Regions from separate parts of the Marinilactibacillus sp. 15R genome, predicted to be linked through region 2. Evidence: riboswitches for the same ligand, from Rfam matches in the RefSeq annotation. Region 2 holds a riboswitch; the other holds the start of a gene.

Region 1 (7,785 bases), 490 kb from region 2:
ACTAAAAAAACTCTTACTATGACGAAGGATCGGTCAAAAACCGATCCTCCTCATTCAGTAAGAGTTTTTATTGAATAATCTCCTGTACTCTTCCTACTTGATTCTGTTCTTCAAGCATTACTTTTATACCATGCGGGTGTTGTGGACTATTTGTCAGGATTCTTTTAACATGCCCTCTAGTTAGAGTACCTGATTTCTGATCTTTCTTTAATACAATATCGACTAAAGTACCTATCTTAATATTTGCTCTTTTCTTTCCATCCATTCGCTGTCCTGCTCTCTAAAATTATTTAGCTGCTTCTAAAGTCTCTTCTTCTTTTTGTGCAGCATTTTGATCTTCTTCTTCTTGATTTTCCAAATCGTCAATTAAATTATTCATTAATTGGATTTCTTCTTTCTGTGTTTTAATTATACCATCAGCGAGCTCTCGAACTCTAGGGTCAGATATATTTGCGCGTTCGCTCGTTAAAATTGCAATGGAATGATGAGGAATCATAGCTTTCATATAAGCAGTATCATCAACGGTTATCTGACTTCTAACTAACCAAAGTGAAACACCGAAAACGACAATAGAAGCTACAAGAATAATACTGTTGATTTTCTTATTCTTATACATTTTCCACATAAACAGCATCATAATCAGTGCCATAACAGCCCCCATCATAATCGCCATGTATACTCTGGTTTCACTAAACTTTACATCAGTAAATTCAAAGACATTCAAAAACATTAAAATATACATAATAACTGTTGATGTCAAAATCATAAGTCCAAATCTAATATATTGCTTCATTTTATCTTCCTCCTATAAATATTATTCTTCTGTATGAATATTTTTCAGTATTTTTCTATATAGATTTTCCATTCTCTGATCGAATGCTACGAGTATTACTGTGATTTCACTTGTTTGTTTTTCTAAAAAATCTAAAATGGTATAGATTGCCGTTTGAGCTGCTTCTTCAGCAGGATAGTGATAGATTCCTGTACTGATTGCTGGAAAAGCAATTGATTTAAAGTGATGTTTCTTAGCAATTTCCAAGGAATTTCTGTAACAGTTTGCCAGCAATTTATCTTCTTCATGTTTTCCATCTCTATATACTGGCCCGACTGTATGGATAATATATTTAGCAGGTAATTTAAAGCCTTCTGTTAATTTTGCTTCACCTATTTCTGCTCCGCCTAGTTTCTTGCATGCTTCTTTCAGTTCAGGACCTGCTGCTTGATGAATTGCTCCATCTACTCCACCTCCACCTAAAAGAGACTTATTTGCAGCATTAACGATAGCATCCACTTCAATCTCCGTGATATCCCCTTGCCAGATGCTGATTTTATCTTCCATTCAATCCCTCCCTTATATATAATTCTATGTATCTATCGTATAATCTTAAAAAGCATTGAGCAAATAAAAGAGCCTAGTCCTAGTAGACTGGCTCTTGAAAGGTGATTGCTATTCTATTTTACTCGGTATAGTTTCTACTTTTTTACCTAATAAGAACACCATTGCGATTATGGCTATAAATGTAACAGGTAAAGTAATCCATATATTAATACCCATTGCTGAAGGAAGATATCCAAACACTATAGAAATTATTCCCACTGCCAATGCATAAGGAAGTTGGGTTTTAACATGATCGATCAAATTAGATCCAGCTCCCATCGAAGACAAAATAGTCGTATCAGAAATCGGTGAGCTGTGATCTCCAAATATTGCTCCTGTTAGAACTGCTCCTGCAGACATAATCACAAATTCTGAATTACCAGGATCCAGTGCTGTTGCCAAAGGAATTGCCAGGGGCATTAAAATACCCATCGTTCCATATGAAGTTCCTGTAGAAAAGGAGATAATCGCTCCTAAGATAAAGATAATAGTAGGAAGCAGAACTGGCGGCATCGTATCTCCCAAGAGAGATACTAGATAATCTGCTGTCCCTAATTCATTCATTACAGTTGATAGTGACCAGGCAAGTAATAATACTACACCTGTTATCATTAGTGTTTTCATTCCTTTTATCCAAATATCTATACCTTTGCTGAACGTGAATAATTCTTGCGAAACGCCCATTACTAGTGCAATAATACTAGATATTAATGCAGCTTGGAACAGAACAACAGATGCATCTGAAGCCCCAAATGTCTCTCTTATTGTCGCAAAGGAGAATGGAGAATTGATCACTTCTTGTGCCAATAGGGTATTATCTCCACCTATAATAGCAGTTCTACCATTCATATAAAATCCTGCAAAACTAAATACAATTAAACTACCGATTGGAATGAGTGCATTCCAAATGGTTGCTTTATTTTTATTCAACACTTCTTGCTCTTCTTCATCCGTTTCTACTTCAGAATTTTCAGCAATCAGCATTCCAGTGTCTCTTGCCCGTTCTTGTGCTTTTTTCATTGGACCGAATTCTCTCAAAGTAAGAGAAGTTACTACAACAAAAAGGAGCATCAGTATATTATAGAATCGGTAAGGTAATGTCTGCAGAAAAATCCCGTAGGCATTGACATCTTGGCCAATCGACTGATAAGCATCATTTATAAGCCCTACCTCATAGCCGATCCATGTTGAAACTAATGCGATTCCTGCAATAGGAGCAGCTGTCGCATCTATAACAAAGGCTAATCTTTCTCTGGAAATTTTCATTTTATCTGTTACCGGACGCATGATGGGTCCAACAATCAAAGCATTCGCATAGTCGTCAAAGAAAATCAGCACGCCAAGTGCCCATGTAATCAGTTGCGCACTTACCGGACCTTTTGCTCGTTTTGCCAGGCTTTCTGCGACTGCTTGTGCTCCTCCCATACTAGTGATCAGCGCAATCAATCCTCCGATCGTCATGACCTGCAGAATAATTCCTGCATTCCACGGATCTGCCAATGATCCTAGAATATAATCCACAATATCAGTAAATCCATAAATAATTGCTAATAGTATATTGCTTCCATAATAAAACTGCATAATGATTGTTCCTGAAAAAATACCAACGAATAACGACAAGACAACATTTTTGGTAATAAAGGCTAAAATTATCGCGATGATAGGCGGGATCAAAGTCATCCAGCCGATTGATCCTGCTAAGCTTGTCTCTACTTCTTCAGCAAAAACGGGCGCTGGAATCAAGAATATAAGTGCGGTAAATAAGGTAATCCAACTAAACTTCTTTAACATTGTAAATCTCCAATCATTTTCTTTAATATCTTATAATAAATCTACGAAACTATTCTCTTATTATTAAGTAAAAAAAAGCATTTAAGGCACTATCACCCTAAATGCTAGAAATTTGCATATAGTATGATAGTGCTCCACGAAAGTTTCGTGACAGTGCTCCGCTTATTAAACGAAGCCCCAGCAGATAAATTATGACTATTTTCATCTACTTCGGCAAAGAACCCTTTCGGACTCAATCAACGGGTGTCACCCTACTGAATCGTACTGATTTTCTTTGCGCCTCTATCTTTATTACAATTTAATATAAATCAGTTTACAAGGAATCAAAAAGAATTGCAAGTTGCATTTATAACTTTTAATATTTTCAGTATATATTTTGTTGTTAGAGTTACTATTAAAAGAGTCATTTTTATGATTTTATTTTAGTAAAAAATAAAAAATCGGGCATTATTATAATAATAAATACCCGAAAATACTATGAACTTATATTTTAATCAACTTTTTAAAACCTAGAACGCTTTAACCATTCCACCATCAACTAATAAACTTTGTCCTGTTAAATAAGTGTTAGCCCCTGACACTAAAAAAGTGGCTACCTTAGCAAATTCTTCAGGTTTACCATATCTACCAAATGGTATATTTTGTAACATGCCTTCAGTTACTTCTTGTTGAGTTTTGCCTTGTTTTTCAGCCTTAGAAGAATCTAACTGAAGCAAGCGATCAGTTTCTATTCTACCAGCTCCTATTGTATTCACTAAAATTCTATGTGCCGCAAATTCCTGAGATAAACTTTTTGATAATCCAGAAATGCCCATTCGAAAAACATTCGAAAGAGTCAAACCATCAATTGGTTGTTTGATTGATGATGAAGCATTATTTAAAATATGTCCACCATTTACTTTTAAATCTGGCAGGACTTCTCTTATAGTGCGTATAAAACTCATGAGAGTAAGATCAAAAGCTTTTTGCCAATCGGTATCATCAAAATCTTCAAAAGTTCCAGCTGGTGGTCCACCGGCGTTATTAACTAGTATAGAAATCGGACCAAACGTTGATCTGGTAATATCTACAAGGTTTTTGATACTATCAGCATCTGTAATATCAGCAACAGTATATTCAACTTTTCCAGCAGCAGTTTTCAGGATTTCTTTTTGGGCTGTTTCTAATTTGTCCTTACTTCTACTCGTCAGCATCACATTGGCACCTTCTTGAGCCAATTCAGCTGCGATTGCTTTTCCTAGTCCCGAGCTAGAAGCTAGTACGATAGCTGTTTTGCCTGTCAATTTTAAATCCATTATCCTGTCTCCTTTTATGATTGATATTACTTTAATTATAGACTAATGGTCACTTCTGGTAAATTACTTTGGGTTTTCGGGCGGCAACCACTTCATCTAGTCTTCTAACTGATTTGGTCAATGGAGCTTCGTGCAATAATTCTGGCTGTTCTTCCACTTCTTCTGCGATTTTGATCATAGCATCCGCAAATTCATCTAATGTCTCTTTCGCTTCGGTTTCAGTTGGTTCAATCATAATGCATTCTTCTACAATCAATGGAAAATAAACAGTTGGAGCATAGAATCCATAGTCTAACAAACGCTTAGCAATGTCTAAGGTTCTAACACCTTTACGTTTCTGGCGTAATCCACTCAGTACAAATTCATGCTTACAATGCTGTTTGTATGGCGTATCATAATACTTGGATAATCTGGCTTTCAAGTAATTTGCATTAAGTACTGCATCTTCAGAAACTTGCTGCAAACCTTCTGCGCCCATTGATCTGATATACGCATATGCTCTTACATTGACTCCGAAATTTCCAAAATATCCTTTTACTCGTCCTATTGTATCGGCATAATCTGTGTTTAAAACATACTCTTCTTCTTGCTTTTCTATTCTTGGAACAGGTAAAAATGGTGACAGATATTTCTTGACCCCTATTGGACCCGATCCCGGACCACCTCCGCCATGTGGTGTACTAAAGGATTTGTGTAAATTTAAATGAACGACATCAAATCCCATTTCTCCAGGAGTTGATTTACCTAAAATAGCATTTGCATTCGCACCATCATAATATAATAAACCGCCTGCTTCATGTACGATCTCAGCAATTTCAGCAATATCAACTTCAAATAAGCCTAATGTATTCGGGTTTGTAAGCATTAATCCTGCAGTATCTGGTCCTAATGCTGATTTAAGAGCCTCAACCCCCACAGTTCCATTTTCGTTAGATTTAATTTCCCTTACGTTATATCCAGCTACTGCTGCGCTAGCTGGATTGGTACCATGAGCAGAATCTGGAACTAAAATCGTTTTTCGCTGCCTACCTTCTCCATTCTTTTCATGATAAGCTTTAAAAATCAGTAAACCTGCCCATTCTCCTTGTGCCCCGGCGGCTGGTTGTAAAGAGATATCATCCATGCCAGTAACTTGTTTCAAGTCTTCCTGTAAATCATACATCAATTTCAGAGCACCTTGTACAGTAGCTGGATCTTGTAAAGGATGGATATTCATAAAACCATCCATGCGCGCTATGTCTTCATTGACCTTGGGATTATATTTCATTGTACATGACCCTAAAGGATAAAAGCCTGTTTCAATCCCAAAGTTTTTATTAGCTAGTGCTGTATAGTGTCGCATCAGCTGCAGCTCAGAAACTTCCGGTAATTCAGCAGCTTTTTTTCTAGATAAATGTTTTGGTAGTTGTGCAGTAAGATCAAAAGTTTCCACATCATTTTCCGGTAAACTATATGCTCGACGCCCTGATTTGGATTGTTCAAAAATCATTTTTGTATTGGAAGTTGTCATTTTATTTTACCACCTCTACTAAAGCTTTTACGAATTGATCCATTTCATCCTTCGTTCTTTTTTCCGTTGCACATAGTAACATAGCATATTCAACATTTATTAAAGCTGAGACATCATATCCACCTATAAATCCTTTTTTAAAAAGGAGGTTATTAACTTGAGAGACAGGTTTACTTAGTTTCACTACAAATTCATTGAAAAAGGCTGAATGATTGAATAGCTCAAATCCTGCTTCTTTTAGTTTACTCGCTAAGTAATGTGTCTTATCAATATTTTGCTGTGCCATTTCCTGCACACCGACTTTTCCTAATGCAGACATGAAGACTGAACTAGCTAAAGCATTTAATGCCTGGTTAGAACTCATATTAGAAGTAGCTTTTTCACGACGTATATGTTGTTCTCTCGTTTGCAGAGTCATTACAAATCCCCGTTTACCTTCAATATCCACTGTCTCTCCAACAATCCGGCTTGGTACTTTACGCATATATTTACTTTTAACTGTAAAGTATCCACAATGCGGTCCGCCATAAGACATAGGTAAACCAAGAGGCTGCATATCCCCGACAACAATATCTGCTCCAATATTTCCTGGAGCCTCCAATTTTGCCAGAGCTAATGGATTAGCTACCACGATGAGTAATGCATTACTTGCAGTAAGAATCTCTTTGATTTCTTTTAAGTCTTCAACTGATCCAAAGAAATTAGGATATTGTACCACCACTGCAGCAGTTTGTTCATTCAATACACTTTTTAACTGATCCAGATCTGTAATTTCTTGTTTTAGTCCAATAGTTTCAATTTTATATTCCATTCCAAATGCATAAGTATCGACAACTTCTTTTGCTTGAGGATGAAGTGCATCAGACAACAATATCGTTTGTTTTTTTGTGACAGCTGTTGCCAGATTGCAGGCTTCTCCTAAAGAAGTAAACCCATCATATAAACTTGAATTGGAGACATCCATTCCAGTTAATTCACAAATCATTGTCTGAAATTCAAATAATGCCTGCAGCTCACCTTGACTGGCTTCTGGTTGATAAGGTGTGTAAGCTGTCATAAACTCTGATTTAAGCGTGACATGATTAACAACACTAGGTATGAAATGGTCATACGTACCGGCACCTAGAAAATACGGAGAATTTGACGCTGTTTTATTCAATTCAGATAAGGAATGCATGTGTTTGATTAATTCAAGTTCACTTAAAGGTTCAGCCAAATCTATTTTTTTCTCATGCGTTGCTCTGGTTGTGACTGGAATATCAGAAAACAATTCATTAATTGATTCAACACCAATCGTTTTTAACATTTCTGTTCTATCAGCTTCAGTCGCTGGTAAGTATCTATGCTGTTCTGTCATTACTACACCCCTTGATTTAAGAATAAAATAATAGAGACTTCCCGGAAGATGAGAACTCTCTATTATAGATTCTCTTTGATTTGCTTCTTATTTATAAGTCCATAAAATAAAAATTATTCACTTACAAATTCATCGTAAGCTTTTGCATCCATCCACTCTTTTGTATCCAGCATACCTGATACTTGAACTTCTACAATCCAGCCAGCACTAAAAGGAGAGTCGTTTAATTTCTCAGGTTCATCTTCTAGAGAATCATTAACTTTTGTAATGGTTCCTTCAACAGGACCATAAATATCTGAAGAAGATTTTACAGATTCAACGGTTGCAAATCCTTCTTCTTTTTTCATTGTATCGTTTAAAGCAGGAAGTTCTACAAACACAACATCCCCTAATTGTTCTACTGCATAATCTGAGATGCCGATTCTAACGTAATCCTCGCTTATGACTTCTATCC
Region 2 (7,785 bases):
CTATGATTTGATATTGATCGTTAACTACTATAAAACTAATTGGGACTCTGTTCCGTAAAATATTCTTTGAAATTTTTCATATAAATCGTACCGCATACTATTTAGGGAATTTCAGAAATTATATTTTTTATATGTGTTCTCCAACTATCTAATTTTACCTTAGCAACTTCTGAAACAGCTCCTATAATTAATAATCGCTAAATGATTGATGCGTCCTTAGCATTGCGCTTACGAAAAAAACAATAGTAAATAACCATCTACTAACTTTGACAAGTAGTAAGTAGATGGTTATTTACTATTTAAAAAAAGTAACCGTCTTTTTAACGGCTCTAATGCTAAGAGAACTATTACAGCAGGACAGTTACTTTTACAATATAATTTCCGAGTTATAGGAGGAGTCTCTTCTCCCTCAACTCCCATAGTCAACATCTTCTATACAATATATTTCCACTGACAGTCTTTATAGTAATATTATTCTTACGTTACAAGAATAGGTATTATTGAACACGCAGTGGTATTCTTTTTTCTGGTGCCGGAAAAGCTTCATCAAGTAAGGCTAATTCTTCTTCTGATAACTGAATATCAAAAACATCTACGTTTTGGCTGACATGATCTACTGAGCCAGCTTTAGGGATAGCAATCGTATTATCTTGCTGCATAACAAAAGCTAATAATAATTGGATAATTGAAATTCTATGAGCATCCGCAATTTGTTTAACTACGGGACTATTATAAACTTTATCTTTTAATGCAGGTTCTTGACCAATAATCGGACAATAAGCCATAAGTGGAATATTATTTTCTCTCATATAATTTCTTAAAACTACTTCAATACCTCGTGACGCCATATGATACATCACCTGATTTGTTTGACAGTTTTCACCATTTCTTAAAGATAAAAGGTTCTGCATATCTTCAAGGTCAAAGTTAGAAACACCCCAGTTTCTGATTTTTCCTTGTCTCTTCAGATCTTCGAAACAGTCTACCGTTTCCTGAAGTGGCACACTACCTGGCCAATGTAAAAGGTACATATCCAAATACTCTACCCCTAGCCTCTTTAGAGTTCCATCACAAGCATCAAAGATATTCTGTTCTCCGGCGTTATGAGGATATACTTTAGAAATTAAAAATAAATTCTCTCTATTATATGGTTTAATTGCTTCACCAACTAGCTGTTCTGATTTTCCATCTCCGTACATCTCAGCTGTATCAATAAGGGTGACCCCTTTTTCAATACCAATTCTTAATGCATCCACTTCTTGATCATATTTACTTGGCTCTTCACCCAATCTCCACGTTCCCTGTCCAAGGTTTAATACTTTTTGACCACTCGGAAATTGTATCTGTTGTTTCATACTCGTCTCTCCTTTTCAAGCTTGTTTATTCTATTGTATCAATAAACATATACAAATCGAAAAATTTGCTTTTACACTTTAAAATGAATAAATATTGGATTCTATGTTAATAGAATTCAGTTTGAAATGTATATTTCACTTTTTTAGCGAATAATTGTTTACTTTCATTTATATTTTTGATATGGTTATAAGCAAATAACAAACTACAACTTAATGACTGGATGAGGCGCAAAGATCATTAGTACTTAATCATACGAAGAACCTGTAAGTTCGTGATAAGGAAAGGGAGATTTGCCGAAATGGTTTATATTTTGCAGAATATAAACTGTTGGGCTGTATATGAAGAATAGACAGACTGCCGTTTTATAAGTAGACGACCTAATAATTGAATAGGTAATCTACTTTACGGAGTGCTTCCGCTTGTATATATAGATTCTTTAGGACAAGTCGGCAACCTCGACTTGTCCTCTTTTTTATTATTATGAGGCAAAACATTACAGGCAATCTCAGTACATTTAGAAAGGATAAATATGAAAAGAAGTGTATTGAAATTCGGCGGATCTAGTGTTGCAGACTTATCAAAAATCAAAGATATTGCAAATTATTTGAAAGAACGAACTGAAAATGATGAACAATTAGTCGTCGTAGTATCTGCTATGGGGAAAACAACAGATGAATTGTTAGAAAACGTAAAACATATTACTTCTACTCCTAATGATCAGGATTTAGCTATGTTGTTGACTACTGGTGAACAGCAGACTATTTCTTACCTCTCCTTGACTTTGAATGACATAGGAGTGAAATCCAGGCCTTTAACTGGATATCAAGCAGGAATCGAAACAATTGGTCACCATCTGAAAAGTAAAATTTCTTCTATTAAGACAGATTTATTTAATCAGCTATTCTTAACAAATAAAGTAATTATTGTTGCAGGGTTTCAGGGATTCAATAAAGAAGGAGAATTAACAACTCTTGGCAGAGGCGGATCCGATACAACTGCTGTAGCACTTGCAGCAGCCTTAGGTTCTACTTGTGAAATCTATACAGATGTAACAGGCGTATACAGTACAGACCCGAGAATTTTTCCTGCTGCAAAACGCTGGGACATGATCTCATATGAAGAAATGATGGAAATGTCCGCTTTAGGAGCTGGTGTACTAGAAACTAGGAGCGTTGAATTAGCTAACAATAACGGAATTCATCTATACCTTGGAAAAACATTATCAACTGAGAAAGGAACATGGATCGTGCCTAATGACCAAATACTTGAAAGAAAAGCTGTAACTGGTGTAGCTTTAGATAAAGATATGTCTCATGTTACTCTGACAGACTCGTCAAACGGAGAAGCACTTCTTAATGATATCTTTAAAAAACTTGAACAAGAAGAAATAAACATTGATATGATTTCTCAAATTAGAAATACTTATGGAATGCAGTTATCTTTCACTGCTAAAGATTCTGACGAGAGACAATTGATCACTATATTTAACCTTCTCAAAGAAACATATCCTGATCTTACGGTAAGTATTGTCGAGGATTACGCAAAAATATCTGTTATTGGCGCTGGAATGAGAGATATGTCCGGCGTCGCCTCCCGTATATTTAGAACATTGATTGAATCAGACATTCCTTATTATCAAGTTACAACCTCCGAAATAAGTGTTTCTTGTGTGATTGATGAAATAAATGGAGAAAAAGCTACTAGACTTCTATGTCAAAAGTTTGATTTATAAAAGTATTTTAAATTTTAATTCAGAAAGGAACTATTTATGTATTCTATCGCAGTTGTTGGAGCAACCGGACTAGTAGGCAGTACAATGCTGGAGTTGCTGGAAAAAAGAAACATCCCCATAAAAAAACTGACACTTTTCTCATCAGCCAGATCAGCTGGAAAAGAAATTGTTTTTAAAGGGCAAACTTATAAGGTAGAAGAATTAACAGAATCTAAAACCCAGGGTCCTTATGACTATGTGCTAATGTCAGCTGGTGGAGAAACTAGTTTACGATTCTCTCCTCTATTTGAACAACATGGATCAGTTGTTATCGATAACTCCAGCGCTTGGAGAATGGACCCTGAAATTTCACTCGTAGTACCGGAAGTGAATCCCCCTTCCCTTTCACGAAAAATTATAGCTAATCCAAACTGCTCCACCATCCAATCGGTTGGTCCCTTAAATATTTTAGCAGACGCTTATGGCTTAAAGCGAGTAGCCTATACGACCTATCAATCGGTTTCGGGATCGGGCTGGAAAGGGATAGAAGATCTTAAACGCGGTGAACACGGTGAAGAACCTGTTACTTATCCTCATCCAATCTATAATAATGTTCTACCACATATAGATGTCTTTCAAGAAGACGGATATACTAAAGAGGAAGTCAAAATGATCGAAGAAACTAGAAAAATCCTTCAGCTTCCTTCTCTACCCGTCACAGCAACTTGTGTGCGAGTACCCGTTACCAGTGCTCATTCAGTAGCCATAAACGTTACCTTAGAAAAAGAAACAACTTCAGAAGAAATCAAAGCGTTATTCAATAAGAATCCTAATGTTATACTTGAAGATGATCCAAAACAAAATATTTACCCTATGCCAGTTAATGCAGGTGGAAAAGAAGGTATTTTTGTAGGGCGGATCAGAAAAGATGATAGCTTTCCTAATACTTTCCATGTCTGGACAGTCAGTGACAATATTTTAAAAGGCGCTGCCTTGAATGCCGTTCAAATCCTTGAACAATTGATCAACGGAAAGGAGCAATACTAAATGAATCATCTATTTACCGGTATCGGAGCTGCAGTGACTACTCCCTTTTCCGAAGGAGAAGTTGACTACACAAGCTTCCGTGAACACTTAGAATTTCTGAAGGAAAATCATATTCAAAGTTTTATTGTCAATGGAACAACTGGAGAAGGCTCTACGCTGACTTCAGAAGAGAAAACTGAACTGCTCAAAGTATCACTTGAGGTTTCTGATGGACAAATTCCTGTAATAGCAGGAACTGGCTCAAACAATACTAAAACGAGTATTCAGGCTTCTAAAGAAGCTGAAGAACTTGGTGTAGATGGTTTACTAGTCATTACGCCTTATTATAATAAAACCAGTCAGCGAGGCTTACTCGCGCATTTCACTGCCATTGCAGATGCAGTCAATATTCCTGTGATTTTATATGATGTACCTGCGCGTACTGGTATGACGATTGATCCAGAAACATTGCGCGTGTTATCAGAACATCCAAATATAGTTGGGTTAAAAGATGCCACTGGTGATTTGACTAACTTAAGTCGTCTTCAGTCTGTTGTCAATGATTCGTTTGCTTTTTATGGCGGTAATGACGATCTTGCTCTTCCCTTTTTCTCTCAAGGTGGTCATGGATTAATTTCCGTAGCTGCAAATGTATTACCTAAAGAATACCAGGAGATGTTTGAATCTGTAAAAAAAGACCTGGATAGAGCAAATTTGCTTTATAAAGATCTTTTTCCTTTACTGGAAGCATTAAGTATCGATGTCAATCCTATTCCAGTTAAAGTATTAACTAGCTTTTTAGGATTCGGGGATTACGAAGTGAGACTTCCCTTAGTTACTCTAGAAGAAGTTGATCAAATTTCAATAATTGAAACTTACCGTCATTTAATAGAAAGAAGGAATTAGATGGACATTTTATTAGTCGGATTTGGAGCAATGAATAAACGTGTGGCAGCTATCGCTGAAGAAAATGGTCATAAGATTTCTGGAGTAATTACTCCAGAAAAAACAATTGATGCACCTTATCCAATATTTTCAAATTTTGACAACGCCTTACCTGCAGTAGATGTTGTAATCGATTTTTCACACCCTACACTAACGACTCAGCTTTTAAACTCTACTATCTCTGCACCGTTAGTGATTGCGACAACTGGAGACAAAGATGCATTGGTTAATCTTATGCAGAAAAAAGCAAAAACGCAACCTGTTTTCTTTAGCGCCAATATGAGTTATGGAGTGCATATTTTAACGGAAATCATTAAATATGCTACCCCTCTTTTACAAGATTTTGATATTGAAATGATTGAAAAACATCATAATCAAAAAGTGGATGCTCCAAGTGGAACCTTAGTAAAATTATATGATGCAATTGTCCAAAATTCCAGGCAAGATGCTCAGCCAGTTTATGATCGTCATGAAAAATCTGAGAAACGAGGTAGTAGAGAAATTGGAATATCATCTATTCGCGGAGGAACCATTGTAGGTGAACATGAAGTGCTATATGCCGGACATGATGAAGTCATCTCTATCAAGCATACTGCCCAATCAAAAGATATTTTTGCAAGTGGTGCACTGACCGTTGCGGCTCAATTGCTCAATAAACCAAACGGATACTATACTTACAACAACTTAGGAGAATGAAAACATGAGAGAATTTTCAGCAGAAGAAATCATTCAATATATTAGCGATTCAACTAAAACAACACCTGTTAAAATCTATGTTAATACGGATTTAAAGAAAACTGATTTCCCTGATACTTTTAAAGTATTTGGGAGCAATAATAGTTATACCCTATTTACTGATTTAAATGACTGGAAAAAATTCTTTGTCGATCATAAAGAATCATTGATAGATCATGTATTGGAACAAGACCGCAGAAATTCTGCAATTCCTTTATTAGATGCTACTGAAATCAATGCCAGAATTGAGCCCGGTTCTTTTATTAGAGAACATGCAGTGATTGGAGACAATGCTGTCATAATGATGGGGGCTGTCATCAATATCGGAGCAATCGTTGGAGAAGGAACTATGGTTGACATGGGAGCTGTCTTGGGTGGTCGAGCAACTACCGGAAAAAATGTTCATGTTGGGGCTGGAGCTGTTTTATCAGGTGTAATTGAACCTGCTAGTGCAAAACCTGTCATTATTGAAGATGATGTTCTTATTGGCGCCAATGCAGTTGTTCTTGAAGGAGTAACAGTTCACAAAGGCGCAGTGGTTGCTGCAGGTGCTATTGTAACAGAAGATGTTCCAGCAAATACTGTAGTAGCTGGAGTTCCCGCTCGAGTAATCAAAAATACTAGTGAAGTAGCAGCTGGAAAAGTAGATATTATTTCTGCCCTTCGTAATTTAAATTAATCCATTCAGCTAAAGTGAATTTCATTTTTAATTTCACTTTAGCTTTATTCTTATAAACATCTACTCAATTTATTATACAAATCAAGGAGTCGAAAAACTATGAAAGACTATGTAAAAACTGTATCAGCCCACCGTCAAGCATTACATCTGATTCCTGAATTATCTTTTCATGAATATAAAACAACAGCTTATATAAGAAATACTTTAAAACAATTAAATATCGATTATTTAACACCTCTTGAAACAGCAACTATTGTATATCTAAAAGGAAATTCTGGTAAAACAATCGGTTTCCGCGCGGATATTGATGCCCTCCCAATTGAAGAGGAAACTTCATCTCCTTTTACCTCTACTCATTCCGGAGCAATGCATGCTTGTGGCCATGATGGTCATACCTCTATTCTACTCACTTTCGCTGAATTATGTAAAACACAACAGGACCAAGGGTTACTTAAACATAATGTTCTATTAATCTTTCAGCCATCTGAAGAATCGAATGCTGGAGCAAACGCTCTTATCAAAGCCTTTCCTTTTTCCGATTATAATTTAGAAGCCATTTTTGCTCTCCATTTAGGTCCAGATACAGATGAAGGTGTCATCTTGACAAAAGAAGGTCCATTAATGGCAAGTGCTACTGAATATCGAATCAATATTAAAGGAAGATCAGCTCATGTTGCTGAAAAAGAAACAGGAGCAAATGCTTTAGGATCATTGTCACATATTGCTAATCAAATTGCTCAGATTCAACAGTACCACCTAAATGGATTAAATCAGAATGTTATTCATATTGGTAAAATGACTGCCGGAGAAGCCATTAATACAGTAGCTAGTACCGGATATTTAGAAGGAACGATTAGAACCTATGATCCAAAAGATCTTGAAATCATTAAACAAAAAATTGATGCCGTCGTTAAAAGTAGTGATTTGATTTTTAAAACATCTACTACTCTAACTGTAGCTGAAGGATATCCTCCAGTCATTAATACCAGTTCTTTACTTGAACTAGTTGAAAAAAGTGTAGAGTCGGCAGGTTTAAGATTTAAAGTCAAAGAACATCCTTATCTATATGGAGAAGATTTTTCTTTTTATGACACAGTAGCTAAGACTAATTTTGCTTTTTTAGGTATTCGAAATGAAGAATTAGGATATACCAGCGGACTCCATACCTCTACTTTTAACTTTGACGAAAAAGTACTGATTAATGGCGTAACTTACTTTCAAGAAATACTAAATAATTTAGGAGAATAAGATGACTGCTATACTAAAGCTGAATCAACAAAGACTCTATGAACAAGCCAAAGCCTTACAAAGTCAAAATGATGTTATTGTAGTT

What was found. Region 2 has a riboswitch for lysine ahead of BKP56_RS09735 (aspartate kinase). Riboswitches for the same ligand answer to the same signal wherever they lie in the genome.
Region 1: another riboswitch for lysine. It lies ahead of BKP56_RS12025 (Na+/H+ antiporter NhaC family protein); the one in region 2 lies ahead of BKP56_RS09735 (aspartate kinase).

Annotation. Positions count from the first base shown of each region.
Region 1 is NZ_CP017761.1:2,451,384-2,459,168, forward strand. It holds gene BKP56_RS12005 (DUF368 domain-containing protein) at 1-5, shown strand, start outside; gene BKP56_RS12010 (YwbE family protein) at 68-265, opposite strand; gene BKP56_RS12015 (DUF305 domain-containing protein) at 287-793, opposite strand; gene BKP56_RS12020 (O-acetyl-ADP-ribose deacetylase) at 815-1,339, opposite strand; gene BKP56_RS12025 (Na+/H+ antiporter NhaC family protein) at 1,448-3,169, opposite strand; lysine riboswitch at 3,289-3,462, opposite strand; gene BKP56_RS12030 (SDR family oxidoreductase) at 3,679-4,464, opposite strand; gene gcvPB (aminomethyl-transferring glycine dehydrogenase subunit GcvPB) at 4,514-5,974, opposite strand; gene gcvPA (aminomethyl-transferring glycine dehydrogenase subunit GcvPA) at 5,976-7,331, opposite strand; gene gcvH (glycine cleavage system protein GcvH) at 7,445-7,785, opposite strand, start outside.
Region 2 is NZ_CP017761.1:1,957,559-1,965,343, reverse strand. It holds gene BKP56_RS09740 (aldo/keto reductase) at 498-1,355, opposite strand; lysine riboswitch at 1,569-1,779, shown strand; gene BKP56_RS09735 (aspartate kinase) at 1,886-3,088, shown strand; gene BKP56_RS09730 (aspartate-semialdehyde dehydrogenase) at 3,125-4,114, shown strand; gene dapA (4-hydroxy-tetrahydrodipicolinate synthase) at 4,115-4,999, shown strand; gene dapB (4-hydroxy-tetrahydrodipicolinate reductase) at 5,000-5,734, shown strand; gene dapD (2,3,4,5-tetrahydropyridine-2,6-dicarboxylate N-acetyltransferase) at 5,739-6,452, shown strand; gene BKP56_RS09710 (M20 metallopeptidase family protein) at 6,552-7,700, shown strand; gene BKP56_RS09705 (alanine racemase) at 7,702-7,785, shown strand, end outside.